Regions from separate parts of the Rhodococcus sp. 05-340-2 genome, predicted to be linked through region 2. Evidence: riboswitches for the same ligand, from Rfam matches in the RefSeq annotation. Region 2 holds a riboswitch; each other region holds the start of a gene.
The links. Region 2 has a riboswitch for S-adenosylmethionine ahead of CH271_RS02185 (aminotransferase class V-fold PLP-dependent enzyme). Riboswitches for the same ligand answer to the same signal wherever they lie in the genome.

Region 1 (9,883 bases), on a different contig from region 2:
GAGGCCAAGCAGTACCGCCGAGCGCCGCAGCGCAACGAGCACTTCGACGACATCGTGCGCGATCAATTGGGCTACGACGACGAACGCGTCGCGAAACTCAAGGCCGAGGGTGCGTTCGGAACGGCCAAGGACGAGGTGCGGGCGTGACCTCGACGATCTTGGCGCAGTGGGCATCGAGTGTCACCGTCGCCGATCTGTCCGAGGACGTCCGGCACGCGGCCGCGCGTCACCTACTCGATGGCGTCGGCAATACCGTTGCGGCCCAACGCCTCGGCTACGGCCGACCGGGCTGGACAGTGGCCGACGCCCTCGGCGGCCCACCGGAGGCGCGGCCTCTCACCGGCACCCGCGGCCTGTCCGCACCGGCGGCCGCCTTCGCGACCGGAGTAATGCTGCACTCTCTGGATTTCGACGACACACATGCGGGCGCACTGGTACACGCGACGGCCGTATCTCTTCCCGCGGCATTCGCCGTCGGGCAGCAGGTATCGGCCTCTGGTGCGGACGTGCTGACCGCCGCCGCTCTGGGCCTCGAAACTGCCTGCCGTCTCGGCGAAGTGAGTCCCCACGGATTCCACGCTAGGGGAGTCCACGCGACGGCAGCGGTGGGTCCACTCACCGCCGCACTCGTTGCGGGCCACCTCTCGAAGTTCGACACCGAGACGATGGTCAACGCTCTGGGGATCGCCGGATCGTCCAGCTCGGGGCTGCTCGAGTTTCTCGATACCGACGCCGACACCAAGGCTCTGCACCCCGGATCGGCGAGCATGAACGGTGTGCTGGCCGCTCGGCTCGCGGCCGCCGGAGCCACCGGTCCGTCGTCGGTTCTCGAAGGTCGACGCGGAATCTACGCCGCGCTGACCGATCGGCCGACGAACTTCGCGGCACTGACGGACGGACTCGGCACGCGGTGGGAAGCCACCCGAATCGGCATCAAGCCGTACCCCAGTTGCCAGCTGATGCACGTCACGCTCGACGCAGTGTCGAAGGCGCTCGGGGACAATGCGGTTCAAGCGCGCGACGTGGCCGACATCGAGGTGTTCGTTCACCCAGATTCGAGTCCGTTCGTCTGTGGTCCGAACACCGGGGTCGCGTCACCGCGCAGCACTTACGACGGCAAGTTCGATCTGCCCTGGAGCGTGGCCGCTCTGCTGCACGACGGCGCGATCACCGTCTCGACCTACACCGACGAATCCATCGCACGTCAGGACGTCCTCGTCACCGCCCGCAAGGTACGGGTGACGAACCTGCCGTCCGAGGTTCCCGCGGCGGCCGCGTCGGGCAGGGCGGTTCTCACCCTCACCGACGGACGAGTGCTCGACGCCTCCGTCGGCGGCAGCCAAGGCTCGGCCGGGTTCCCGTTGAGCGACGACCGTCTGCTGGAGAAGTTTCTCGCCAACTGCGGCAACGACTCTCGTGCAGGGGAACTCGCCGACCGCATCCTCGGACTGGTCGACGAAATCGACCTGACCGCCATTCTCGATCTGGCCGCAGCCATCGCGCCGGCACCTTGACACTTCGATCGACGACACCCCAATCGACAGGACATCATCATGGACTTCACGTACGACGAACAGCAGATGGCATTCCGGAAAGCATTGCGCACCTTCGTCGACAAGGAAATCATCCCGGTAGCCAACGAGTGGGAGAAGACGGGCCGATACCCCACCGAGATCGTCGAACACATGAAGGCCATGGGCCTGTTCGGGATCACGACGCCGGAGGAGTACGGCGGACTCGACCTCGACAAGGTCTCGTTCACCCTGGTGTACGAGGAGCTCGCCCGCGGATGGATGGGCGTCGCCGGAATTCTCGGCAGCCACAATCTTTCGTGCTGGATGATCGGCAAGCACGGCACCGAGGAGCAGAAGAAGACACTGCTCCCCAAGCTCGCGTCCGGTGAATGGCGTACGGGAGTCGGTCTGACCGAGCCCGGTGCCGGCACCGACCTGCAGGGCATCAAGACCACCGCCAAGCGCGACGGCGACCACTACGTCGTCAACGGGGCGAAGACGTGGATCACCAACGCTCGGCATGCGAATGTGCTTCCAGTACTGGTCAAGACCGACAGCACGACGACGCCGGCACACAAGGGCATGTCGCTGCTGTTGATCGACACCGCGACCGACGGTTTCGAGGTGCAGCGCGACATGGGCAAGCTCGGCTACAAGGGCACCGAATCGTGTGAGATCACCTTCACCGATGTGCGCGTTCCCGTCGATGCGCTGCTCGGTGGAGTCGAAGGACGTGGTCTGCAGCAGGCACTGTCCGGTCTCGAGATCGGCCGCCTGAACATTGCCGGCCGCAGTGTCGGCATCGCGCAGGCTGCCTACGACGCTGCGCTCGAATACGCGAAGCAGCGCACCGCATTCGGTCAGCCCATCGCCGAGTTCCAGGCCATCCAGCTCAAAATCGCAGACATCGCGACCCAGCTGCAGGCTGCGCGGCTGATGACGTACTGGGCTGCATCTCAGGCGGATTCGGGCAAGCGCGTGGACATGGAGGCCGGCATGGCGAAGTACTTCGCCTCCGAAGCCGCCATCACCGCCAGCCTCGAAGCCATGCGTATCCACGGTGGCTACGGCTACTCCACCGAATTCGTCGTCGAGCGCCTCTACCGCGACGCCCCGCTCATGGCCATCGGTGAGGGCACCAACGACATCATGCGGACTGTCATCGCCAAGTCTCTCGTCGCGGGCACGGGCGTCATCGGATGAGGACGGCTCTGACCTACCTCTACGTTCCCGGGGACGTCCCGGGGCGCTTCGACAAAGCACTCGCGTCGGGTACCGACGCGGTGGTGTTGGATCTCGAGGACGCCGTCACTGCGGCGAACAAGGATCACGCCCGCGCGACGGTAGCCGAGTGGGTCGCGTCCTGCGATCCGGGTGACGTGCAGATCTGGGTGCGGGTGAACCCAGGGCCGTTGCAGGAGGACGATGTTCGCGCGGTGTTGCACCCGAACCTGACCGGCATCTGGCTGCCCAAGGTGTCGTCGGCTCGCGAGGTGGAGCAGGCCGATGCTCTACTGAGTGGCACCGGCGCGGTGGTCTCGCCCCTGATCGAGACGGCCGCCGGAGTGTTTGCCGCTCTCGAGATTGCCCGTGCCCCTCGGGTCAAGTTTTTGCAGATCGGGGAGGTGGACCTGGCCGCCGATCTGGGCGTCGACGGCTCGGCGGAGTCATTGTCGTTCGTGCGTGCTCAGGTGGTCGCAGCCAGCGTGGCGGCGGGTATCGATCCACCGCCTGCGGCGGTGTCGCGAAACTTCCGCGACGCCGAGGCCTTCGAGGCCGATACTCGAACGCTGGCCGGTCTCGGTTTTGTCGGTCGTGCGTGTATCCATCCCGCTCAACTCGGTCCTGTGCGAACGGTATTCGTGCCATCTGAGTTGGAAGTGCGCGAAGCCGAGGAACTGTTGGCAGATCTGGAGCGTGCCGAGTCGGGTGTGGCCGTGGACAGCAAGGGATTCCTGATCGACGAGGCGGTAGCCCGAACCGCTCGCCGAGTTGTGGAGCGGGGTGCTGCGCGGGAGCCGATCAGTACCTGACATCAGCCGAAGGCAATGCGAAGTCCGACGCTCGCTGTGGCCCCACCGGCGCTGAGGATGAAGTTGTGCCGTCCTTCGTCGCGGAACACCATCTGCATCGGCAGGAACCAGAATCGATTCTCGCCGGTGAAGCCGGCACCGGGGATCTGCAGGCCACGCTGATTGACGATGTGTTCGCCGTTCGCGTCGAGCACTTCGAGAGTCGCGGGAAAGTCCTTACCGATGTCATCGGGGCCCGTCTGCAACAGTGCGACCAACCGGCATTCGAGCATGCGGGTCTCGCGAGGGACCGTGCAGGAATCCCAGACGCCGCCGAGGATGTCGAGCATGTCGTTGGAGGCTCGCGCATACTCGGCGAAGAACAATCCGGTGATGATCATCGGTTGAGGTCATGCGTTCCGTAGTAGCGAAGTGACTTCATGGCGTCCAGGACGGTCGGTCGCAAGGGTGCCGGCACCTCGTATGTCCCGTCGCAGACCAGCCACCCGTCGGCGATGAATTGGTCCAGTAGGCCGCGGAGTATCAATGCAATGATGTGTTCGTACAGATCTCCGGAGTGGGCCGAACCGACATCCGGGAGCCGCTTCCGTGGAGTGCTCGTCATCGCGGCGAGAACTATCTGTCCGGCGACGACATCGGGGACTTGCGACTGGCGGCGCGGGTCCTCGCTGAGGAAGTACCGGCGGATGACGTGCGAGAGAGCCGTCCGGTGGGCGGCCAGCGAGCCGGGAAGTGAGTGGGCGAACTCGTCGGCCCAGGGGCCGCGTATCGCCGTGGTGGATGTCAACTCGATCAATCCGGCCGCCGTCGCCGCATCCCACAATGTCATCAAGTCGCGGATGTCGCGCATGGATCGTGAATTCCGCGCTCGCGCGTCCAGATCCACCCCGACGGCCTTCGCCAGCTCGCTGACCGACCCGGGTCGTGGAACACCCGTGCCGGTGATAGGTCGCGACGTACCGAGCCAGTCGAGGAGCGAACGAAGCTGCGCTATCGGCTTCGATGCGGTCAGCGCTGCGAACTCGTCCACGGCGGTCGGTGGTGTGAGCTCGATATCGTGGGGCGTCAGTTGTTCGACCGGGGACTCGACTGCCGGCTCGATGTCGTCGACAAATTCCGTGTTGGTGGTGCGGGATCCCCGGCGCCCGAACAGTGGAATCACGCGAGCGAGGTTGCTGTCTGTTCGGTCGGAGGGCACGAACACAGCATAGGAAAGATGTGGGCCCGACGACGGAACGAGCCGAACCGCAGGTGGTCTTCTGGACACGTTCATGCTGGCCGCGACGGACGGCAACGATGGATACGACGAGCGCGATACCGCAGCCCTCGACGTCCTCCGGGAGCTCGGCCCGAGGCCTGCACCGGAGCGGTCATGACAATCCAGTGCGCGACCTCGGTGCACGGGGTGCGTGCAGTGGCTGCCGCTTTCGGCCGATGGTGCGTGTCGTACCTCTCGGCTATGGTCGGGAGAGGTTCATGAGTGGCAGTTGTCGGTACCTGGCCGGCTGTCCGGCAACCCCGTCTCCATCGACAGGGTGCCCCAGGGGAAGAACCGGCGCGTCCCGCAATCGCAGGCGCGCAAGTCGATGGAGGGTTGCACCTCCAGAATGAGGTGAACAATGCCCGGTAGTGACGAACTCGAAGCAGCACAGGCGAAGTGGGAACCCATTCCGCACGATCGGAGTCGTACCTGGTGCCAGACGCTCCTGAGTTACCCGCCGATCTGGTACGGCGTGTTTCCGATGCTCGAGACTCGGAGGTTGGTACTCGAAGGCGGGTACGCAAATGCCGAAGCGTGGATCGACCTCGCGAAACGTGCTGAAGCAGTGGGCTTCACGCCTCGGACGTGGCTGATCTTTCGGCAGAGTCTCGAACCCGCGTACCTGAAGGATCGATTCCCGTCCCATCCCGAGAACATGCCCAAGCGGCGCGGGAACGGTGGTGTCGAGACGGTGGTGGTCGACCCCGAGGACTTTTCCGAGTGGCCATGGCTGTTCGAGGCGGGGTATCGCGCGGGAGAGGCGACCTTGCAGGCGCTCTCTCGCTGAAGCCATCCACCAGGCCCTCGACGGGGTCGGCTTGTCAGTGGAACCGCGGAGATCGCTGTTGCGTCTGATAGTGGATTCGCTTCTACATCGACAACCCGGAGGTCCGAGTCCCACTTGGAACCGACGCAGCAGCAAAGAGTCTGACGAGCTTCGGTGTACAGCGCGCGTGACCGAACTGTCCGAGATCATACACGAGTTCCGGTACGCCGGATCCGGAAATCGTTGCGTACGAGATGATCGGAACCCTTATGCCGAGAACCGATCGGGATCCATGGCTGAGCTCTACGGCCCCGCGGGGTTGCTGTCCGCCTGGCCGGTCAGCCGCCGTCATTGTGGCGTTGTCAACGCTAATCCAGTTGCGGCACAGGCGTTCCGGATCGAGTCCGCAAAGTAAGATCACAGCCCAGCGCATTCGCGATGGCGATCGCACCATCGAGTTGGATCGAGTCTTTGCCGCCTTCGAGAGCTTGGACCGTCGATCGACCCACGCCGGCAAGCAATGCCAACTCAGCCTGAGTGAGGCGTAGCTGAAGCCGACGTGCGACGAAGGCGGCGGCCACCTCACTCGGATATCTCCGACTCCGTCGTCGCGGATCGGCCTTATTCGCTCCTTATGCTTGCAACTACATGCATAGGCGAGAGTACGCCCCTCTGTTGTAGGACTGAGCCCTGTTATGCCCGTGAACGAAGGCATAACGGCGTATCCGAATGTCGAATCGCCCGTGTCGGTGGTCAGTTCATTGCAATACTGAATCGACATTGCCTGTACCGGGGACGGGTCCATGCAGTCTCGACCAGCTCGGAGTTGGCAACTCCACGAGAACCTTCATTGCAATCACCGCAGTGGCGCTGGTCTGCGTCGGCTGCTCGAGCAGCCCCAACGACACACCGAGCGAAGCTGTTCCTGTGACGAGCAGTTCGAGCGTTACGGTGTCGGCGTCGCCTACCTCGAACGTGGACAAGCCGGCGGCACCTGAGCCGCCGCCTGTTCCTTTGCCTCAACCAATCACCTACGAGTGCGGCGACTTTGATCTGTATCAGTCCGGCACCGCCCTGTATTCAGACGGCACGACAGGGTACGAAGCCGAATGCGATACGTACGTCGCGCCGGCACCGCCTGAATTGAGATATTGCGATTACGGCAACACCGCGGTCTTGACCGATGGGTCGTACGTGGTGAACGACCCGAGATGCGCGGCGACCGCGCCGCTACCCGATGCAGGGTATCCGTACTACGAATCCGAGGATCGAAACGGTGATGGCGTCGTGAATGGCTACGAGCGGTGCGGAGTGTTGTGCGGAGAAGCACCGACCAGCGGGGATATCCAAACCCAGTACGGCTGCGAGCAGGGCTATATCACTGGTCCACAGTGCGAATAGATCGACCCGTATTCGGCATTTGCCGTATTGCCATTGAGCCGTGCGGCATAGTGACCACCACTGTCCGTTGGCGTCGAAGGTGGAACCTCCGTGGGGAATGCAGTCAAGACCGGACGCGACGAGTGGGTCGTCGTCGATGTCGAGACCTCGGGTCTGAAGGCATCCCGTGATCGGGTGCTCAGCGTCGCCGCTATGACGGTCGACGAGGACGGACGCGTCGGACGCGAACTGTCGACACTGGTCAACCCGGGCTGCGATCCCGGCCCGGTGCACATCCACAAACTGACGCCCGAACGGCTTGCCGGTGCACCGACGTTCGACATGATCGCCCCGCAGCTCATGGATCTGCTCGACGGTCGAACTTTGGTCGCGCACAACGCAAGTTTCGACCACGGCTTCCTGAAGCTCGAATCGATGCGTGCGGGCATCGAGATGCCGACGAAGCAACGGTTGTGCACCGTGGCACTGTCGAGGCGACTGCAACTCGACACTCCTAACCACAAGCTAGCCACCCTGGCTGCGCACTGGAAAGTGCTGCAGTCCAATGCGCACGACGCATACGACGATGCCCGCGTGCTGGCGCAGGTGTTCACTCACAGTGCTCGATTGGCCAGGTCGCTCGAACTTCCCCTTCCCGTCGTCACGTGCACCGAGCGCCTGACGCTGTATCCGGACACCGTGCCTCGAACGCATTGCAGGTGGGAGAACCCCGGTCCTCTTGCTGGGGACGGCGGTCTGATTCAGGGCATGCGGGTCGTGATCAGCGGCGACACGCGCATTCCGCGGCTGCGTCTGGCCGCTCAGGTCACCGAAGCTGGCTTGGACGTGATGAACTCCGTCAGCCGATTCACCAGTGTGGTGGTGTGCTCGGATCCCACGACCGAAAGCAGAAAGGTCGAGCGAGCTCGGGCCCATGGACTTCGGATAATCTCAGAGTCCGAACTGCTCGACCTACTACGGGATGTGCAACCAGGAACGCCCAAAGGTACTCGGCCGCAGGTCCAGCCGAAGCCAAACGTGCAGCAGCCCGATCCAGTCGGCAAGCCCTGGCAGACAAGAAGGGTCTTGGTCATGGGTGGTTCGCATGCCGATTCTGTGCTGATGCGTTCCCGCCTGATCCAACTCGGTGCGACACCGGCTGTGAATCTCAGCGCTGGCGTGACCGACATCCTGATCCTGGACGGCGGCGATGGAGACCCCCGGATGCCGAAAGTGAAAGAACGGGATCTCACGTTGCTGACACCGGCGACGATAGACCGTGAGCTGAAGATCGAGGTGCCTGCTCCGCTTCCGGCGCGGCGGTCCCGAATCGCCCCGCTGGTGCCACGTGGTGGTGTTGTCGATCTGGATCCAAGCCTCACCATGCTGACTTTGAACAGTTCGTGGCGGGCCGACGAGTCCGATCAGGTCGGTGTCGACGTCGTCGCATTCCTGGTCAACGACGACGAGTTGGTCTCCAGTGACGAGGATTTCGTGTTCTACAACGCTCCGGCCACCTCGGACGGTGCGGTCTCGATGTCGATCGACGGTGACAGTGAGCAGGGCGTCCGGATCGATCTGGCACTCGTTCCCGAGGAATGCGCGCGCATAGTCATCGCCGCAGTCATAGACGGCGACAAGACGTTCGGCGACGTCGGTGCAGTCTCGGTATCGCTCGATGGAGTCGATTCGACGGTCGCCACAGCGGTGCTCGATGCGGCCACAACGGAACAATCGATGCTGTTGGCCGAGATCTACCGCCGAGGGAGTGGATGGCGCTTCCGACCCATCGGCCAGGGCTACGACGACGGATTGGCTGAACTGGCCGTCAGATACGGCGTGGAAGTCGACGAGTAGCCAAGAACAGGATCCTGTCACTGGTGACTCGACTGCTGTGAGCATGAAGGCATCCAGAATTTTCCGGACTTGCCTACCCACAGTCGGTGACGTGTCCGCACCACAGACCGGCGCGTCGATCACGAGGCTCTCATCCTGCCACCCGTGACGCGCGACGACTGACGAACAGAAGTACCACCGCACCGACGGCGAGAACCGCTCCGATGGCAGGCAGGACCGAGACGCTGCTGCCACCGGACAACGCTATCGATCCGATCCAAGCACCCGCCGCGTTCGCGAGTTGGAACCCGGCGATGTTGACGGTGGCCGCGAGGTGGGGTGCCTCACTGGCCGCGCCGATCAATTTCGAGGCCAGTGGCGGGATGATCGAGAAGCCCGCCGCACCGAGAACGAACATCCACGCGAAGGCGAACCACGCTGTGCCACCGAAGAGGAACAGGACGACGAGCGCGCCCGCGAGTGCCATCAACGCTGTGTAGAGCGTCGTGTCCAGCGCCTTGTCCGCGAAGTAGCCGCCGAGCTGGTTGCCGACGACAGAGCCGACGCCGAAGACGAACAGCACGATGGTGACGGTGGACGCGGAAATTCCGGCGTGATCGGTGAGGTACGGCGAGATGTAGGTGAACACCACGAACAGGGCGGCCTGGCTCAGCGCGGTGAGGCCGATGGCCCACAACACCGGACCTCGGGTGAACACACTCAGTTCCGAAGTGACACTGCCGGTCTGATGTGACGGTGCTGCGCGTCGGGTCGAGGCGATCAGAGCGGCGGTGACGAACAGTTGGAAGAGCGCGACGATGGCGAACGACCAGCGCCAGCCGAGCTGCGAGCCGATCAGCGTCCCCAGCGGAACGCCGAGGACGGTCGCAAGGTTGAGGCCGAGCGTCACGCGCGCGATCACTCGGCCCTGAAAATCCGGCTCCACCAACGACGTTGCCAACACCAGGCACAGCGCGAAGAACGTGGCGTGGGGGAGCGCAGTGATGACGCGGAATATCACCAGGGTCGCAAAATTTGGGGCCAATGCGGTTCCGATGTTGCCGACGATGAACAAGGCCATCATTGCGGCGAT
Region 2 (9,883 bases):
TCGTTCATTTGCGCATCAGACGTTACCGGCGCGCCGCTCGGGCAGGTCCGGCCTGATCGTTTCGTAATCGGTCAAGAAGCGATCGAGCAACGCGACCAGCGATTCTCTGTCCTCCCGTGTCCACCCCTCGATGACTCGTCCGAGATTGTCGGTTCGTCGATGCTGGATCGCCGCCGCCGCTTCCCGACCCGACTTCGTCACCGCGAGCACGAATGCTCGACCGTCACGTTCGTCGGGCAGCCGCTCGACATGCCCCCGTTCGACCAGCTGAGCCACCTGCCTGCTCACCGTCGACGGATCGGAATTCACCATCGCGGCGAGTTCACTGGACCGCATCGGTCCGTCGCGCAGGAGCCTGAACAAGCATACGTACGCAGCGCCGTCCACACCTCCCGAGGACGAGATCGCAGCGATGTTGCGCTCACGCAGGCGTTGCAGCCGAACCAGCTGTGTGCCCAGTTCCTCGGCGAACTCGACCACGTCAGTTACCGGTGAACTGCGCCGGTCGCTTCTCGAACACCGAGGTGATCGCCTCGGTGAGGTCGTGCGAGGCGAGGAAGGCGGCGTTCCAGGCCGCGACGTAGCGAAGCGAATCGTCGACGCTGGAGGAGCGAGAATGATCCAGCACCGTCTTGATGCCCTGCACCACCAGAGGCGGATTGGCAGCGATGGCGGCGGCGCATTCGCGAGCGGCGGCGAGGGCGGCGTCGTGGTCCTCGAACACGTCGTTGACCAGGCCGATCTTCTCGGCGCGCGCGGCGTCGATGTCCTTGCCGGTCAATGCGAGCTCACGCAGGTGGCCGTCACCGATGATCGCGGGGAGACGGGCCAGAGAACCCATGTCGGCGACGATCGCGTCCCGCACCTCGCGCACGCTGAACTTCGCATCGGCGCTGGCGTATCGCACGTCGGCGGCGGTGATGAGGTCGACGCCACCGCCGATGCACCAGCCTTGGATCGCAGCGACGACGGGCTTGCGGCAGTCCGCGACGGCGTTGATCGCTTTTTGCATCGTCTTGATGGTGTCGTGGAAGGACGTCCGAGGACCGGCCAGCGCCTGGTCTGCCATCAGAGGACCGAACGTTCCGGCCATCGCGGCCAGATCCAGACCGTAGGTGAAGTTCTTGCCGGAGCCGGCGAGCACCACTGCCCGAACCTCGGGATCGGCGTCGAGCTGCGCGAACAGCTCGGTGCTCTCGCTCCAGAAGTCGGGGCCCATTGCGTTGCCCTTGCCGGGCCCGAGAAGTGTCACTTGCGCGATGTGGTCCGCGATCTCCACGGAGAAGGCTTTCCAGGTTCGTTCCGTCATGCCTGCGAGCCTAGCGGCAGCGTCGCACATTCCCGCACCGCATGTTACGGCGCGTAACGTCTGCGCTAAGTCCCTGCTCAGCTCTGGTACATACGCCTGATCGAGCCCATCATCGACTCATGCTGATGCATCAGGGACTCGGCCTGGAGACGTTCAACGATCTGCCGCGCCGCAAGGCGGTGCATGCGCTGTACGCGTGCTGTTGCTCGGTGGCGTGGGCGTCCAGGGTGGCGGACGGCCGCAGGTATCGCTCTCGAACAGACCTGTTCACGGCAGGCGACGCCGAACTCACCGAACTCTCGGACGGCGATGTGGATTCGCTCGCCGCGACACTGCCGGAGCCGAGCAAGGTGTGCGCGGCCATGGATTCCGACACTCGCGGGGCATTGGGAACTGCCGCCAGGGCGTACGACGATCGGTTCGGCTACCCGTACGTGTCGAGTCGGTTGTTCGAGCCCGAGGGCTTCGAGCCGCGCGACATCCTGGTTGATCTGGGCCATCGTCTCGACAACGACGACCAGACCGAGCGCAAGATCATGCGCGACGAGATGTCGAAGATCAACCACATCCGACTGGATCGCATGCTGGGGCCAGAGGGCGGCTGGCCGCAGTACTGACCGTCGGCAACCGAACCGGGGTCAGCCGAACAGACCGACGACGCGACCGATCAGGCCACCCGCGATCAGGATCGCCAGCAACACCACCACGCAGATGATGACGATCGGCATCACGCGGCTGCGCTGCGGCGGTTCGTGGTTGGGGCCGCCGATTCCCGTTTCGGCGGGCGGGGTGTCTCCAGGCGTGACGCTGCCTCCCGCTTCGAGTCCTGCGGTGACGTCGGGATCCGGATTCTGAGCATTCATCTGCCCCGGTTACCCGGTGCGGTGTCCCTCAATCGAGATGTGCCCTAGCTATCGCTCCCGCGAACAATTCCGACACCGCGTCGGCGATGACTCCCTCGTCGATTTCCTCCGGGTCCACCGAATGTTCGACGGCCAATCCGGAGATCAATGCCGCCAGTGACGTCGCGAGGCGTCGGGCATCGAAGTTCTCGCCGACGCCCCAGTCGTCTGCTCGCTCGGCGATGAGGCGTTCGAGCTCGAGCCGCAATGCTCGACGGTCGGTGCGGTAGCGCTCGGCGACGGCCGGGTCGCGTCCGGCGAGGATGCCGAACTCGACGGTCAACAGCGGCCATCGAGGTTCGGCGACCACCCAGGACGCGATCTCTCCACCGCCGGCTCCAGCTGCCGCGCCGGGGTCCAGATCGGAAATATGGGCCAGCACGCGGGCGGCGAGGTCGAGGGAGCGCCGGGCGAGCAGTTCGGCGAAGAGCGCTTGTTTGGACTCGAAGTTGGAGTAGACGGCCCCCTTGGTGAAGCCGGCCCGGTCTGCGATGTCGGTGAGTTTGGCTGCGGCATAGCCACGTTCGGTGAATTCGTCGGCGGCTGCGGCGAGCAGCCGGTCCCGTACGTCGGTGCGTTGGGGTCGTCGCCGGTCCTGTGTCGACCCCCACTTTTCTTGCTCGTCGGCATTCACGATACCTAGAGTATTGAATACCTCGGGTATCGACAAGATTCAGGAGTCACCCATGCGCAAGATGTCACTGCTCGCCGCCGCGGTGCTGGTCCTTCAGCTCGGCTTCATCCTCAGCTACGTCTCGGCGTTCCATCAGCCGACTCCGCACGCGATCCCCATCGCGGTGGTCACCGAGGCCGGCCTCCCCGAAGGACTGGACCGACAGACCGCCGACCGCCTCGACGCCATCGACGGCACTCCGCTCGAGGCGCGCACCGCGGCCGATACCGCGGAGGTCCGTTCGCTGCTCCGCGATCGAGACATTCTCGGGGCCTACGTCGTCGGTGCCGACGGAACGGACACCCTCATCACCGCGAGCGCGGCGGGCAGTTCCGTGGCCACCGCGCTGGAATCGATCTTCACCGAGGTCGACGCCGCGCAGGGTCGCCAGTTCGTGGTCCGAGACGAGATTCCGGTCGGCGTGCACGACAACCGAGGGCTGTCCGGCTTCTACCTCTCGGTCGGCTGGGTCGTCGGCGGATACCTGCTGGCCGCCGCCTTCGGATTGCTCATCGGCGCACCGACCTCGCGCCGCGAAACCGGCGTCCACGTCGGCATTCTCGCGGTGTACTCGGCCGCATCGGGTGCGCTCGGAGCCTTCCTCACCACTCATGTCCTGGAAACCTTTGCCGGCCACTGGTTTCCGCTCACCCTGCTGGGTACCGCGGTGGTCTTCGCCACCGGATTGTTCACCATGGGCCTGCGCGCACTGATCGGCGTCGCCGCGGTTCCCGCCGCGATCGTCCTCTTCGTGATCCTCGGAAACCCGAGCGCAGGAGGCGCTTTCGGGGCCGATGTCCTACCGTCGCTCTACGCGTCGATCGGTCGGTGGATCACCCCGGGCATCGGCACCGAGGGCGTGCGCAGCATCGTGTACTTCTCGGGCACGGGACTGGGGCAGCCTGCACTGGGCCTGACGCTCTACGTCGTGATCGGCGCGCTGCTGATGGTTGCGGCGTCCCTGCGGCGTCGGTCTGCACACAACCCGGTGAGCTCACGCGAGACCAGTAAAGTGTGATCCCATGACCTCCACCTTCCCGTTGCCACTGCCCGATCTCGCCGTCCGCACACTCGGAGGCGCAGTCGTGTGGGCGAACGACGAGACGTTCGCGGAGAAGGAGAATCTGGTCAGGCCGGGTAAAGCCGACTATTCGACGGCGACGTTCGGGCACAAGGGTCAGATCTACGACGGGTGGGAGACGCGACGCCGACGCGAGGCCGGCTACGACGAGGCGATCGTGCGTCTCGGAGCGCCCGGGGTCGTCTCGGCGGTCGTCGTCGACACCGCATGGTTCACCGGAAACTATCCGCCGGAGATTTCGATCGAGGCCGCCGAGGTCGACGGATTTCCGTCACCGGAGGAGCTGCACGCCCAGACCGAATGGACCACCATCGTCCCGCGCAGCCCGGTCAACGGCGACAGCGAGAACAGGTTCGCCGTTGCCTCCGATGCGCGGTGGACGCACGTGAAACTGTCGATCTATCCCGACGGCGGAGTGGCGCGGTTGCGGGTGCTGGGCCGCGGCAAGCCCGACCCCAAGTTCCTTGCTGCCGGGCCGGTCGACCTGGCTGCCCTCGAGAACGGCGCGTACGTCTCGGCGTGCTCCAACATGTTCTACAGCTCACCCAACAACCTGCTCTTCCCCGGTCCCCCGCGGTCGATGGGTGAGGGCTGGGAGACCTCGCGTCGACGCAACGACGCGAACGACTGGGTTCAGGTGCAGCTCGCCGGTACCGGGCACATCTCTCTCGCCGAACTCGACACCACCTGCTTCCTCGGAAACGCGCCGGGTGCCGCATCGCTGCGGGGCCGCCTCGGCGACGGCGAATGGATCGAACTGTTGCCGCGCACGACGCTGCAGCCGGACACCCGGCATCGTTTCGTGCTCGACCACGACACTCCGGTCTCTGAGGTGCGCATGGACATCTTCCCCGACGGCGGCATGGCGCGATTGAGACTGTTCGGTGATCTCGACACATCTGCGTAAAGAAGGCTGGGGCAATAGGGTTGGTTCATGTCCCGGCTACTTCATCCGAATGCAGCCCATGTGGCCGACACTCTGATTTCACGTGGTCATCACGGGGTGGTGGTGAACAGTCCGGAGGGCACCCACACGGCCGCCGATGCTGCTGCGGCACTGGGCGTCGAGGTGGGCGCGATCGTGAAGTCGATGGTGTTTCTGCTGGGCGACGAGCCGGTGTTGCTACTGGTTTCCGGTGCCCACAACGTTCATCTCGAACACACCGGTGAGCGTCTCGGCGGCACGTTGACGCGCGCACCTCTCGACACGGCCAAGCATGCCACCGGGCAGCCGATCGGGGGGATCGCCCCGGTCGGCCACCCCACCAACCTGGACACGTTCGTCGACCAGGATCTGGCCGGGTACGCCGAGGTGTGGGCGGCCGCCGGTCACACCAACACGATCTTCCGGTCCACGTTCACCGAGTTGGTGCGCATCACGGCAGGTCTGGCGATCGACGTCACCTGACCGTCTGATCAGGATGCGAGCGTCGGGGCGATCGGTGCGCCGAGGACCGCGTCGACGACGTCGATGTCGAGTCGGGTGCCGCGGGATTCCAGCAGCGGCAATACTGCGTTGTTGATCAGAACCGACTGGCGAGCCACATCGCCGAGCACTGTCAACGTCACACCGTCGGCCACATCGGCCGCGGTGACGTCGGAGATCAGACTGGCCAATCCCGCCGGTGTTCCGACATAGCGGATCGAGGACGGGCTGGTCGGTGCGTCCAGTGCGGCGAATTCCCGACGGGCCGTCCGGGCATCGACCGCGATGTGGATCTCGAGGTCGAGAAACACTGCCGTGCTGTCGGCGGGTTCGCCGCGGTCGACTGCCTCGGCCCGTACCCGGGCCCGGTGTTGCTGGGATTCCCGCAGGTCCGAGGCCTGGATTCGGACTACGTCCGTCTCGGGAGCGGCGGTCAGTTCGGTCCAACCTGCAGTGAATTCGACGGCGACGCGGGTGAAGTTGTGCGACATGAGTGGTGGTCCTGATTCTTCAGTCGGTGGTATTCGGTCGGAGCGGAGCCGAACTCGAACACGAACCGGACGCAGTGCGGCACAGATCCACGTATCTGTTGCACCAGTGGCGGTTGCCCGTCCACACGACACTCACGGTCATGACGCCATGCTAACTGTCTGCAGGGGTGCACGGGGATCCAACCCCGGCGGCTCCGTCGGCCAGCTCGGGGAAGGGTCGCGGGTCGGGTACGGGGTTCCACCAGCCGGCGTCCTCCGCGTAGTGCCAGTTCGGTCCCGACTCGACCAGGGCGGCGAGTGCGTCGACGAGTCGGTCCACATCGGCGGACGAGCTGCCGAGTCCGATGCTGGCTCGAACCGCTCCGGCCGCGTGCCCCAGCCTGCTCAGCAGTGGGTGCGCGCAGAACTTTCCGTCGCGCACACCGATGCCGTGTTCGGCGGAGAGGTATGCAGCGACCTTACCGGGGTCGCGTCCGGCGACGGTGAAGGTGACGATGCCGACACTGTCGGGTGCATCGGCCCACACCTCGAGTTGCTCGACACCGTCCAGTGCGGCCAGCCCGTCGCGCAAGCGGGACGACAGATCCCGCTCGTGCGCCTGCAACTCGGCATCGTCGAATCCGGCAATGGCCTCGCAGGCCGCAGCCAAGGCGGCAACGCCGAGCACGTTGGGTGTGCCCGCCTCGTGCCGCTGCGGTGCCGGAGCCCACTCGGTGCGGTCGAGGCCCACGCTGCGTACCGCGCCACCGCCGGCCAGGTGTGGCTCACCGAGGTCCAACCAATCACGTGCGCCCACAAGCACTCCCGCGCCGAACGGGGCGTAGAGCTTGTGTCCCGAGAACGCGAGGTAGTCCACGCCGAGAGCGCCGATGTCGACCCGACGATGCGGAACCAGCTGAGCACCGTCCACCGCGATCCGCGCGCCGTGCCGGTGCGCCAGTGCCGCGAGTTCCGCGATCGGCAGAACTTCACCGGTGACGTTCGATGCGCCCGTGATCGCCAGCAGCGCAGCGGGTTTCGCGGCGAGTTCGGCGTCGAGACGCTCGATGGTCTCGGCCAGGGTCGACGCAGCAACCACCACTCTTCGGTCACGCCACGGAAGCAGGTTCGCGTGGTGCTCGATATCGAGTACTACGGTGTCGCCCGGCACGCATGCGGCCAGCAGGTTCAGCGAGTCGGTGGTGTTCCGCGTGAACACCACCACCGAATCCTTGTGCGCACCAACAAAATCGGCGACGGTCACCCGAGCCTTCTCGTAGGCCGCCGTGGAGACCCGTGAGGCGTAGCCGGCACCGCGATGCACACTCGAGTAGAACGGCAGCAGTTCCGCGATCCGATCGGTCACCGCCGCCAGAGCCGGTGCGCTGGCCGCGTAATCGAAATTGGCGTAGGTGCAGGTGCCGCCCTGCACCAGGGGTACCTGTAGATCCGTGCCCGAAACAGGGGCAAAAGGAGCACAGGGGCGGGAGAGTACGGATGTCATGACAGATCAAGCCCTCACGTTCGAGGGACCCGCAACCGAAGGAGTTCGTGAACGAGTCCGCGCTTGCCGCGCCGGTTTTCCGGCGTCAGCCTGGTCGTCACCCGGAGCACCCCACCGCGGAGGAGGGTTGCCGACCAGCGAGCCGGGGCTTGATGCTGGTACTCGTGACCGTGGGGAAGACACTCGCAAACTCGCTGCGGTTTTGTCAAGCCGGAACTCGCCCGTGGGCAGCAGTAGGATTCCCGCGGTGGGAAGGCGCGCTCGTTCACCTGCTGGCAAACAGAACGTGAGATAACCAACGGCGCTGCTGCTCGCCAGCACCACAGAGTCATGTCGAGAAGAAACGAGAAGGGCGCCCGGTTGTCTGTGCATCAAGAGAACGATCTGCCGGGTTCGAGCGCGGATGTCGCGCCTGCACCGGCGGAGTTTCTTCGCTCGTCTCTCGCCCCTCCCGCCCGGACGCTCATCGACGTTCTCCGTGACACCGCCGATTGTTTTCCCGACGCCCCGGCCATCGACGACGGTGCCGTGTCGGTCAGCTATTCGGAGTTGTTGGACGATATCGCCGAGGGCGCGAAGTGGCTCGCCGATGCCGGCGTCAGGCGCGGCGATCGCGTCGGCATCCGCATGCCGTCGGGTTCCTTCTCCCTCTATGTCGCGATCTTGTCGATCCTTGCGGTCGGTGCCGCGTACGTGCCGGTGGATGCGGACGATCCCGAGGAGCGCGCCGAGTTGGTCTTCGGCGAAGCACAGGTGACGGCCATCGTCACTGCGGGCGGCATCGCCGCAGGTACTGCCCCCAAACAGGACGTTCCTCAGCACGACCTCCCCGAACGCAACGCCGGACTGCCCACCCCGGAGGACGACGCGTGGGTCATCTTCACCTCGGGTTCGACCGGCACTCCCAAGGGCGTTGCGGTCAGTCATCGCAATGCGGCGGCGTTCGTCGACGCCGAGGCCCGCATGTTTCTGCAGAAGGACCCGCTCGGCCCGGGCGATCGAGTGCTGGCCGGACTGTCGGTGGCGTTCGACGCGTCGTGCGAGGAGATGTGGCTCGCGTGGCGGCACGGTGCGTGTCTGGTTCCCGCGCCCAGGTCGTTGGTTCGGTCCGGTTTCGATCTGGGTCCGTGGCTCGTCTCCCGCGACATCAGTGTCGTCTCGACGGTGCCGACGCTGGCGTCGCTGTGGCCCGCGGTGGCGCTGGAAGCGGTGCGGCTGCTCATCTTCGGTGGCGAGGCCTGCCCGCCGGAGCTGGCCGAGCGGCTCGCCGTCGAAGGCCGTGAGGTCTGGAACACGTACGGCCCCACCGAGGCGACGGTCGTCGCGTGCGCGGCGATCATGGACGGCACGGGCCCGGTCCGGATCGGGCTCCCCCTCGACGGGTGGGACCTGGCTGTGGTCGACGGCTCCGGCACCCCGGTGCAGGTCGGCGAAATCGGCGAGTTGGTCATCGGCGGTGTCGGGCTCGCTCGGTATCTCGACCCGGCCAAGGACGCCGAGAAGTACGCCCCCATGCCGTCCCTCGGGTGGGACCGGGCGTATCGCAGCGGCGATCTGGTCAAGCTCGAGCTCGAAGGTCTGCTGTTCCAGGGTCGCGCCGACGATCAGGTCAAGCTCGGCGGTCGACGCATCGAGCTCGGTGAGATAGACAATGCGCTGCAAGCACTTCCGGGCGTCGGCGGTGCGGCGGCCGCCATCCGCAAGACGGCCGCCGGCAACTCGGTGCTCGTCGGATACCTCGCCAGCACCAACCCCGATTTCGACCTCGAAGCCGCTCGCGAATTGCTGGCCGAGCAGTTGCCTGCAGCGCTGGTCCCCCGGCTCGCGCTGGTGGACGAGATGCCCACGCGCACCTCGGGAAAGGTCGACCGCAATGCCCTGCCGTGGCCCCTGCCCGGCATGGCGGGGGCCTCCTCGCTCGGCGGGACGGCGGGGTGGGTGGCGGAGCTGTGGACCAACATCCTCGGCGCCCAGGTTTCCGACGAGAACGCCGATTTCTTCGCCAACGGCGGCGGTTCGCTCTCGGCCGCTCAGTTGGTGACTGCGTTGCGCGAGCGGTTCCCCGAGATCACCGTCGCGCAGCTCTACGACCATCCGCGGCTGGGTTCGCTGGCGCAGTATCTCGACGATCTGAAGCCTGTCGTCGAGGCCGTTCCTCGTGAGGTCGCCCCGACGTCACGCACCGCGCAATGGGCGCAGATCGCGGCAACGGTTCCGTTGACCACCCTCACCGGATTGCAGTGGGTCACCTGGCTCGGGCTGCTGTTCAACGTCATGTCCTGGTTCGGCGACGTGCCCTGGGCTCCGACGCTGTCGTGGTGGTGGGTGCTCGTGGCATTCGTCCTGTTCATCACTCCGGTCGGCCGGATGGCGATCTCGGTGATCGGATCTCGCATCCTGTTGGCCGGGCTGAAACCCGGCGCGTATCGACGCGGCGGGAGCATGCACATAAGACTTTGGGCGGCAACACGATTGACCGATGCCAGCGGTGCGTCGAACCTCTCGGGCGCCCCGTGGA
Region 3 (9,883 bases), 140 kb from region 2:
GGCTGGCCGGTGGCGATGGACAATCCGAAGTCGCCCTGCACGGCCCCGACCAGCGAGTGCCAATACTGCACCAACACCGGCTGATCGAGACCGTAGCGGGCCTGCAGTTCAGCGATGGCCGCAGCGTCGGCCGGGGTACCCGAGCCTGCCGAGTCCACTGCGAGACTGACCGGGTCCGCGGGAAGGAGGAAGAGCACGATGAACGAGATGGTGAATGCAGCCCACAGCACTGCCAATGCCTGCAGTACTCGCTGTCCGATGTAGCGGGTCATCGCTCTACTGCCCGCTCAGCCAGGTGTCGAAGAACTGCAGGCGAGCGGAGGCCTCGAACTTCAGATCCTGCACTGTCGACGCCGCGCCGACGGCCTGCGAGAGTTCGATCGTGGGAATCCACAATCCGTTGTCCAACACCTGCTGCTGGGCGGTTGCGAGGATCTCGTTGCGCGCCTCGACGTCGGTGGTCGAGAGCTGCTCCGTCAACGATGCATCCAGATCCGGAATCGGGCCGCGCGCGTTCAAGTTCCGACCGTCCACGGCAAATGAGGTGCGCAGAATGTCACCGTCGGCGCGGGTGCTGTTGTAGTACGTCGCGTCGTAGTCCCTGGTGCCTTGCCGTGCCGTCGCCTCCGAATTGGGCACCAGTTCGAGCTGTAGGTCGACGCCGACGGCGCGCAACTGCTGCTGGGTCAGCTCCAGAATCGCCTGGTTACCGGCGAACACGGCCGAGTACATGACTTTGAAACTCAGCTTCTGCCCGTCCTTTTCACGGACCCCATCGGCACCGGGAACCCAGCCGGCCGCGTCGAGCAGCGACTTCGACTTCTCGGGATCGTAGGTGACATCGGCGAGTTCGACGTACCCCGGCGTGGCGCTGGCCAACGTGCTTGTCGCCGTGCGAAAGTCCGGTCCCAGCACCGTGTCGACGAGTTCCTGACGGTTGATCGCCGGTACGAGGGCGTTCCGGACGGCCGGGTCCTGTAGCGCACCACGAGTGACGTTGGGCTGAATGCCGAACGGAACGCCCGGGTTGGATGCCGTCAGGATCCGGCCACCGGTCGACTCGATCTGTGGCGCATCCTGCGGTAGCGCGTCGCTCACCGCGTCGAGCTGGTCGGAGGAAAGACTGCCGGTGCGTACACCCGATTCGGGCACGATGGTGAACTCGATGCGGTCCAGGTACGCCTCGCCCTGGTGACCGAATACCGCAGAGCCCCAGTTGTATCCGGTTCGCCTGGCCAAGGTGACGGAGCGGTCCTGTTGATAGTCCGCGTAGGTGAACGGTCCCGATCCGATGTTGGTACCCAAGCACCGCGACTCGGCCGACTGCGCCGAGGTCGCAACGGCCTGGATACCGAGCTGAGGCGTCGAACTCGCCTGCAGGAACTGCGCATTGGGTGCCGAGAAGTCGATGCGGACGGTGAGCGGATCGACCACCGTGGCACCGTCGTACCCGGTCAGGTAACTGGCGGCCAGCGGTGCCTTGGCGGCACCGAGAGTGCCGGTGATGGCGTCGAAATTCGCCTTGACGGCAGCGGCATCGAGCGGGGTGCCGTCACTGAACGTCACGCCGTCTTTCAGCTGGAAAGTGAACGACCTCGCGTCGGCACCGACTTCCCAGCTTTCGGCCAACCACGGCTCGATCGCCCCGGTTTCCGGGTTCTGATCGGTGAGCGAGTCGACCACTTGACGGGTGACGTAGATCGTCTGATTGGTGCCGGATTGTGCCGGGTCGGAGCAGGTGGGAGCCCCGGACAGGCCGTAGCGCAGCGTCCCTCCGGACTGCGGGGGTCCGGCGTCGGCGGCCGAGATGGGGGCGCTACCTGCGCACCCGGCGAGCAGTGTGGCGGTGGCGGCGATTACTCCGGCCACCAAAAGTACAGGGCGAGTGGACACGTGGGTGTCTCCGGTATCTGGTCGATCGCACGCGAACTCCCGCGTCCGAGCCATGTGTGCCCAGGAAGGAGTTCGTGCAGATGATGAGGTGTGGTGTCGAAAAGTACGGTGCCGAAATGTCAGCTAAGACAGGTCGAACCGTTCAGACGGCACAGATCGACATGAATCCGACGGCATCCGTCGACGAAACCTGAGGCGACTCGGGTGTTCACGTGCATTCCTCCATCGGTCCCGGCGGTAGCACCCTCACCCGACAAGCGGGGGGTTGCTGCGACGTCATAGAGCCAGGTCTCTCGGTCGCTCTGGATGGTCCTACGGATTCCGATACTACGAGAGGGTCGGCGCACTTGCCAACCGGGGTAGGGATCGTCGCGGAATTCGAGAGTGCAATCCCGCACCGATATGAGACCGTGAACCGATGAACGACGAGACCGGGGCGCCGCTGGAGGGAGGCAACCGAACCGTCGTGCATCGGGTAGGCGAGACTGCGCGTCGCGCAACGGGAGACCACTCCGCCGCCGTGCATGTACTCCTGAAACATCTCGAGCGCAAAGGTTTTCCCTGCGCTCCGCGATTCTTGGGAACAGACGATCAGGGCCGAGAAATACTGACGTATCGACATGGGATTGCCGGCAACTATCCGATGCCCGCCGCCGTTCGCAGCGTCGAAGCTCTGGAGAGCGCTACCCGGATCCTCCGCCGATTGCACGACCTCACCATCGGTCTGCGGTTGCCGGACGGCCATGCCCGACACCTACCCGACGACGTCGAACCCGAGGTGATCTGCCACTGGGATGCAGCTCCGTACAACTTCGTCTTCGAGGGTTCGGCAGCCGTCGCATTGATCGATTTCGACGAGGCCGGCCCGGGGCGACGCATCGACGACCTGGCCTATTTCGCCTATCGATTCGCACCACTCTGCAGTGCCGACAACTTCTCCGACGGAGGATGGTCCCCGGACGTCGATCGATGGGACAGGCTGCGCCGAATCTTCGGGATCTATCCCGACCCTCGGGCCACCGAACTCCCTGACATCATCATCGCGAGGCTCAGGGCAATGGAACTCGCGGTCGAGGCCGGTCCGAACCACGAGCATGCTGCCCTGTATTCACGCGATCAACTGTTCATCGATCGACATCGAGACGCAATTTCGCATGCTGTCTACCACCGGTTCCCGGCGAACAGCGTGAGCCGTATCTGACTCAGACGGCCATCGGCAGTTCAGAACTTTCGATGTCACAGCGGCCCGAATCCGCATGCTTTCGAGCAGCTTTCGACCCGTGGACATCCATGCGGTGCACCCAATAACCGATCGTGTCCTCGGCGGCGAATCGATCGAGTACTTCGATACACAGCCACGTCGCGACAGAAAGGTCCTCTTCCTCACCATCGAGACCGACGAGGGCAACTTCGTCGCCCACCGCGAGCAACGCACGGTCGACGTCCGAACTGCTGATCTTCAGCCATTCCAAGGCGCGACGGAGGAATCTCCAATCCGATTGGGGCACAGTCTCGGAGGCCGATTGTCTGCACAGTTCCGCCGTCGCAACGAGTGCGTCCACAACCGGTGCCGACAGTGCACAATCGAGTTCGACGAGCATGCCCCGATCGGAATCGATCAGGTCGGCCATGTAACCCCAACGGGCCGCGAGGGACGCATCCTCTGGCCACAGGTCCGTGGTACCGAACTGAAGCCGAGTGATCAGTTCCTTCGGCGATTTGCACGAAACGGCGAAGCGAAATGCGTCGTTCATGTCGATCATCCCCACTGGGTCAACACAACATTGGACACCGGCTCGACACTCGAGTTCGGAGATACAGCCAAGCAGTGGCTTTCGTCACCGACGCAAGCAACGCTGCTGCGGTCGTTCCGTCCGCCTTGGGGGATATTGAACGCCCCCACCAGCATCTACGCGACTCATCGTTACGTAAAATCGACAACGTCACACTTATGAGCAATGTGTAATCCGCCACACAGTTGACCGCTCCGACCACGACCAAGCTTTTCGACCTCCGATCACAGATGGGAACGTGTGTTCGAGAACTTGTCGGTGGGTCGCGATAGATTCTGTTCATGCTTTCGGGGGACGGCGGATCAGGGGTGGACGGCATCGAGACGGTGCCGCCTGCCCCTGAGGTGTCCGATCCGGAGTTGTCGTTGTTGGTGTATCGGGTCGAGTCCGCGGTGGCGGAGTTGGCGGGGCAGGCGTCGGTGTCGTGGACGAACGCCGACCGGCGTGCGGTGATCGAACGGATGGAAACTCTGACCCGGTCGCTGACGGCGTACTCGTATAACTGGCTCAACGAACTCATCGCTCAACACGGTCTCGATGTGTATGCGGGTTCGGTGCCGTCGTCGGTGGCGTGGATGCTGCGGATCACCCCACACGCCGCGGGTGCTCGGGTGCGTCTGGCTGCGGAATTGGGTGACCGCACTTCCTTCTCGGGCGAAGTTCTGCCGCCGTTGCTGCCGCACACCGCTGCTGCCTTGCGGGCGGGGTTGCTCGACGCCAAGCATGTGCAGATGATCCGGGAGTTCTTCCGCCATCTGCCCTCGAGTGTCGACCCGCAGACGCGGGAGCGAGCCGAAGAGCAATTGGTGGGTTTCGCCTCGACCAGACGGCCCGACGACTTCGCACCGTTGGTGGCAAACCTGGATTCGATCCTCAACCCCGACGGCGACCACGACGACGACGAAGACGAGGACGGGAAGCCGAGGCCGCGGAAGCGACGGGATGCGTTCTTCTACCTCGGCGAGCAAGGTGCCGACGGGATGTCGGAAGGAAAATTCTGCGTCGACCCCGAACTACGCGCCTACCTCGAAGCCCTGTTCTCCAAAGCCGCGAAACCCGGAGTGAACAACCCCGCCGACCCGACATCGGTCGTCCACGACGATGAACGTGACGACGAAACCGATGGCGACGACAACGATGGCGAGGACAACGGCGGCGACGGCAGCGCCACTGCGCCGCAACCCGAGTCGACGCCCAGCGATGCCGGGTCCAATGATGCAGGCCTGTGGGATGGAACGGACTGCAACAGTGACGACGGCTGCGATGACGACGACTGCGGTGACGGGACCGACTGTGGTTGCGGCACACAGTCAAACGACCCCGACGACCCCGACGACCCCGACGACACTGCAGGCGCTACTGAACCCGTCGGGCACTTCGGATCCGATACCGGCGACGACACCGCGGACAAGACAGCAGCGCGGGAGGCTGCAGTTGCTCGGGATCTCCGCACCCAACGTGAACGTCACCACGACGCCCTGAAACTGGCGCTGCGGCACACCCTTGCCTCCGGGACCCTCGGCACCCACCGAGGCCTGCCTGTCACCGCCATCGTCACCATGACCCTGAAAGATCTCGAAGCCGGCTGCGGATACGCCATGACCGGCACCGGATCCCGCGTCTCGATCCGCGACGCGATCCGCATGGCCTCCCACGCCCACCACTACCTCACGATCTTCGACGACAACGGCAGAGCGTTGTACCTCGGCCGCTCCAAACGCATCGCCTCCGCCGACCAACGCATCGTGCTGATCGCCCGAGACCGCGGCTGCAGCTTCCCCTCCTGCACCCGCCCCGCCACCTGGTGCCAAGCCCACCACCTCACCGACTGGATCGACGGCGGCACCACCGACATCGACGGACTCACCTTCGGCTGCGACATGCACCACGCACTCGTCGGCGACGGACCCGGCAAATGGTCCACCACCAAAACCGGAGCAGGACATCGCTATCCGGGCCGCACCCTCTGGCTCCCACCGACAGGGATGGACCCACGCAGGCGCGGGCTGATCAACCACGCACACCACCCCGAAGAAGTGCTGTACCCACCCGACCAGCACGACGACACCGGGGACGAGGAACCACGACAACCCGCATGACGACCCACGCAAGCGTCAGGGCACAGCTCTGCCTGCCGCACGTGCATGTCCGGCAACGATCTTCAGGCGAGCGCCTCCCAGACGAGCCGATCCCCTTCGACATAGGGCTGATACCGGTTCCAGCCCGACAACCGCATCGACATCGTCGTATTTCGCTCGAGTGCGAATGCCAGATCTTCCAGCATCGCACTCAGCGATCGCCATATCGGAGGCCGGCGCGCCACGTCCGCATCCGGCCACAAGTTGACGCAGCCATGAAACGGACCGGAACGCGCGTCCACGAACAAGGTGTCGGCATCGTCGTTGGCGAAAGGAATGAACCCGGGAAGCATCGCGCCGACAGCAGTTCCGGCCGGTTTGGCCATCTCGGCTTCTACGTCGATCGGACTTCCGAACGCAGGGTTCCTGGTCGCCTCGGCCCAGAATTCGTGCCGCTTCTCGACCTGCGCAACAGACAGCAACTCGAACTGTGGGGGCAGAAGCAGCATTCCTCTGCGCTGGTCGGCTCGCTCGACGCATCGGTACAGCTCTCGAAGTTCCGCGGGCCACCGACCCATCGAAGCCTCGGCCGCTGCGATTGCCTCGTCGCTCGCACCGAAGTACTCGACGCCCAGGTTTGCAGTGAATATCGAGGACAACCGACCCCATTGGCGCGTAACCGAACTCGGACGAGTCGCCTTGATCAATCGCTTGACCTCGGCTGCGCCGTAACCCGGAAGTAGATTCTTGATCTCGGCGGGATCGAGGTCGGCCTTCGTCACACGGCCAGTATGCCGAACCACGACCGAACAGCCCCGAAGCCAGATCCCATCCGTCCTCGAATCACGCTGATTCGAAGCGTTGTGCGCACTCGGGAATCCGGTGACGATCGGACGATGTCGAGGAACACCGCAATTGCCATGATCGAGCGCGGGATCTCCCCTGCCGTCGAATCCTGGGACTGGCAGGTCGACGCACTGTGCCGCGGGCAGGACTCGGAGATATTTTTCTCCCCGTCCGGCGAGGGCCGCTCCGCACGCCGCGCACGCGAGGACCGTGCGAAGCAGGTGTGTGCAGACTGCGGGGTCATCGAGGCGTGCCGAAAATTCGCTCTGGCCGCCAACGAACCGTTCGGAGTCTGGGGTGGGATGACCGTCCGGGAACGAGTGGTGCACCGCGCGAATGCGCGGCGTGCCGAAGAGCGGCAGGCGAGTTAGCGGCAGGAGTCAAGCCGGCGGAACGACCCGATAGTTCAGAGTGAAGCCGGCGGAACGACCCGATAGTTCGGTAGTCGAGCCTGCGGCGCGACCGGGTAGTTCACAATGGAGGGGTGAGCGAAACCGAGAAGCCTCAGCAGTGGACGTACCTGATGGACATGGACGGCGTGCTCGTCCACGAGGATCACTTGATTCCCGGTGCCGACACGTTCCTCGCCGAGCTGCAGGCCAACGAGATTCCGTTCATCGTGTTGACGAACAATTCGATTCGTACTCCACGTGACCTGCGGGCCCGCTTGGCGTTCACCGGTCTGGACATTCCGGAGAAGTCGATCTGGACCTCCGCTCTCGCCACCGCGACGTTCCTCGGCAATCAGCGGCCCGGCGGTAGCGCCTACGTCGTCGGCGAGTCGGGTCTGACCACCGCCCTGCACGACATCGGCTACACGCTCACCGACTCGAGCCCGGATTACGTGGTGCTCGGCGAGACCCGCACGTACTCGTTCGAGGCCATCACTACCGCTATTCGCCTGGTCGAGAAGGGCTCGCGCTTCATCGCCACCAACCCCGACGCCACCGGACCGTCCCGTGAAGGCTCGCTGCCGGCCACCGGTTCGGTGGCCGCTCTGATCACCAAGGCCACCGGCAAGGAGCCGTACTACGTGGGCAAGCCCAACGCGTTGATGATGCGTTCGGCGCTGCGCGCGATCGGCGGGCACTCGGAGAACACGCTGATGATCGGCGACCGAATGGACACCGACGTGCTCTCGGGTCTCGAAGCCGGACTGCAGACCATCCTGGTTCTCACCGGAATCTCGACGGTCCAATCCGTCGAGCAGTATCCGTACCGGCCGACCAAGGTTCTCGATTCCGTTGCAGACCTGGTGGGCCGCACGCAGAACCCGTTCTGATGACACTCGAATTCGTTCTCTCCCGGCAGGATCACCACGTTGTCGGGCGGGGTGTCCGGCACGCTTTTCCCGATATCGCCGACGCCGTGGCCGCGGTGCGGGAAGGCCGAAACGTGGTCGGCGCACTCCCGTTCGACATGTCGGACGCCACCGCCCTCATCGAGCCGGAGGAGTTCTATCGACTCGACGGGCCGTGGGCAACGGTCGATACTCTCCCTCCTCTGCCGACCGTCACCGTTGCGCGCCAGATACCCGACCCGGACGTTCACGTGCAGCGGGTGCGCGATGTCGTCGAGCAGTTGAAAGCCGGTGTGGCCGAGAAGATCGTGCTCGCGCGGGCCATCGAGGTGACCGCGGATTCGCCGATCGAACCTGTCTCGGTGTTGAGCGCGTTGGTCTCCCGCGATCCGATGGGCAACGGTTTTCTGGCGGACCTGTCCCCCACCGCGCCTGCCGGTCGACACATCGTCGGTTCGAGCCCGGAACTGTTGGTTCGTAAGCGCGGCAACATTGTCAGCTGTCATCCGTTCGCGGGGACGGCAGCGCGATCCACCGATCCCGACGAAGAAGCGCGTATTTCCGCGGCACTGGCGGCGAGTGCGAAGGATCAGGCCGAACATCGCTTTGTCGTCGACGAGATCCGGACTGCGCTGGCACCGTTCTGCGAGACGCTGGACGTACCCGACTCACCCCAGCTCAGCAGCACTCCGCAGCTGTGGCACCTGTCGACGCCCATCGTCGGAACCCTGGCCGATCCCGCGACCTCGGCGCTCGACCTCGCGCTGGCACTCCATCCCACCGCTGCCGTCGCCGGCGTTCCGCGAGCCGCGGCCATGGCTGCGATCGCAGACGTCGAGGGCTCCCGCGGCTTCTATGCCGGAGCCGTCGGATGGACCGACGGCAGCGGCGACGGCGAATGGATGGTGACCATTCGCTGCATCGAGCTCTCCGCGGATGGGCTGACCGGAACGGCGACTGCCGGCGGCGGCATCGTGGCAAATTCCGACCCCGACGCCGAGCTGGACGAAACCACGGCCAAGTTCCGCACGGTGCTCAGCGTCTTCGAGCACTGACCCTGCTACTTCAGTGCCTGGTCCAGGTCTCCGATCAGATCCTCGGTGTCCTCCAGGCCGATCGAGATGCGCACGACGCCGTCGGTGATGCCCACTGCTGCACGACCTTCCGGACCCATCGCGCGGTGCGTGGTGGTGGCCGGATGGGTGATCAGTGTCTTCGAGTCGCCCAGGTTGTTGGAGATGTCGACGATGCGCAATGCGTCGAGCACCTCGAAGGCGCGCTTCTTGCCCTCACCCCCGGGAGCGTCGAGCTCGAACGTGACGACGGTGCCTCCGCCCGACATCTGCGACTTCGCCAGCTCGTACTGCGGATGTGATTGCAGGAAGGGATATTTCACCCAGCGCACCGCCGGATGGCCTTCGAGGAACTCGGCGATCTGCAGCGCGGAGTTCACCGAATGCCGCACTCGCACCGGCATCGTCTCCAAGCCCTTGAGCAGCGTCCAGGCGTTGAACGGGCTCAGCGCCGGGCCGGTATGCCGCATCAAAGTCTGCACCGGTCCTTCGATGTACTCCTTCGATCCGAGGATCGCACCGCCGAGAACCCGACCCTGGCCGTCGATGTGCTTGGTGCCGGAGTACACGACCACGTCGGCACCGAGTTCGAGGCTGCGCTGCAGCAGTGGCGTCGCGAACACGTTGTCCAGCACCACCGTTGCGCCGGCCGCATGTGCCAGCTCGGAGACGCGTCGAACATCGACCAACGACTGCATCGGGTTGGACGGGGTCTCGAAGAACACCGCCGTCGTCGGCACCGACAGCGCCTGCTCCCACTGCTCCAGGTCCTCGCCGTCGACGAAGACGGTCTCGACGCCCCAGCGCGGCAGAATCTCATTGCAGACGACAAAGCAGGAACCGAAAAGGCTACGCGCAGCAACCAATCGGTCACCGGCCTTCAACAGTGCACCGAGCGCG

Region 1: another riboswitch for S-adenosylmethionine. It lies ahead of CH271_RS22160 (mandelate racemase/muconate lactonizing protein); the one in region 2 lies ahead of CH271_RS02185 (aminotransferase class V-fold PLP-dependent enzyme).
Region 3: another riboswitch for S-adenosylmethionine. It lies ahead of CH271_RS02945 (ABC transporter substrate-binding protein); the one in region 2 lies ahead of CH271_RS02185 (aminotransferase class V-fold PLP-dependent enzyme).

Annotation. Positions count from the first base shown of each region.
Region 1 is NZ_NOYU01000036.1:149,299-159,181, forward strand. Features, by position in the region: gene CH271_RS22130 (CaiB/BaiF CoA transferase family protein) at 1-147, shown strand, start outside; gene CH271_RS22135 (MmgE/PrpD family protein) at 144-1,514, shown strand; gene CH271_RS22140 (acyl-CoA dehydrogenase family protein) at 1,554-2,717, shown strand; gene CH271_RS22145 (HpcH/HpaI aldolase/citrate lyase family protein) at 2,714-3,547, shown strand; gene CH271_RS22150 (DUF6941 family protein) at 3,550-3,927, opposite strand; gene CH271_RS22155 (hypothetical protein) at 3,924-4,745, opposite strand; SAM riboswitch class IV at 5,020-5,138, shown strand; gene CH271_RS22160 (mandelate racemase/muconate lactonizing protein) at 5,167-5,595, shown strand; gene CH271_RS22165 (helix-turn-helix transcriptional regulator) at 5,943-6,155, opposite strand; gene CH271_RS22170 (hypothetical protein) at 6,439-6,975, shown strand; gene CH271_RS22175 (TerD family protein) at 7,066-8,811, shown strand; gene CH271_RS22180 (MFS transporter) at 8,942-9,883, opposite strand, start outside.
Region 2 is NZ_NOYU01000006.1:161,615-171,497, reverse strand. Features, by position in the region: gene CH271_RS02230 (MarR family winged helix-turn-helix transcriptional regulator) at 16-480, opposite strand; gene CH271_RS02225 (crotonase/enoyl-CoA hydratase family protein) at 482-1,309, opposite strand; gene CH271_RS02220 (2-oxo-4-hydroxy-4-carboxy-5-ureidoimidazoline decarboxylase) at 1,429-1,926, shown strand; gene CH271_RS02215 (DUF6480 family protein) at 1,948-2,172, opposite strand; gene CH271_RS02210 (TetR/AcrR family transcriptional regulator) at 2,201-2,845, opposite strand; gene CH271_RS02205 (hypothetical protein) at 2,898-3,902, shown strand; gene alc (allantoicase) at 3,907-4,872, shown strand; gene CH271_RS02195 (YbaK/EbsC family protein) at 4,900-5,373, shown strand; gene CH271_RS02190 (hypothetical protein) at 5,382-5,882, opposite strand; gene CH271_RS02185 (aminotransferase class V-fold PLP-dependent enzyme) at 6,034-7,365, opposite strand; SAM riboswitch class IV at 7,420-7,535, opposite strand; gene CH271_RS02180 (Pls/PosA family non-ribosomal peptide synthetase) at 7,696-9,883, shown strand, end outside.
Region 3 is NZ_NOYU01000006.1:302,315-312,197, reverse strand. Features, by position in the region: gene CH271_RS02950 (ABC transporter permease) at 1-272, opposite strand, end outside; gene CH271_RS02945 (ABC transporter substrate-binding protein) at 277-1,893, opposite strand; SAM riboswitch class I at 2,113-2,206, opposite strand; gene CH271_RS02940 (phosphotransferase) at 2,312-3,094, shown strand; gene CH271_RS02935 (hypothetical protein) at 3,096-3,647, opposite strand; gene CH271_RS02930 (HNH endonuclease signature motif containing protein) at 3,968-5,785, shown strand; gene CH271_RS02925 (SMI1/KNR4 family protein) at 5,848-6,546, opposite strand; gene CH271_RS02920 (WhiB family transcriptional regulator) at 6,661-6,981, shown strand; gene CH271_RS02915 (HAD-IIA family hydrolase) at 7,134-7,892, shown strand; gene CH271_RS02910 (isochorismate synthase) at 7,892-8,965, shown strand; gene CH271_RS02905 (O-succinylhomoserine sulfhydrylase) at 8,971-9,883, opposite strand, start outside.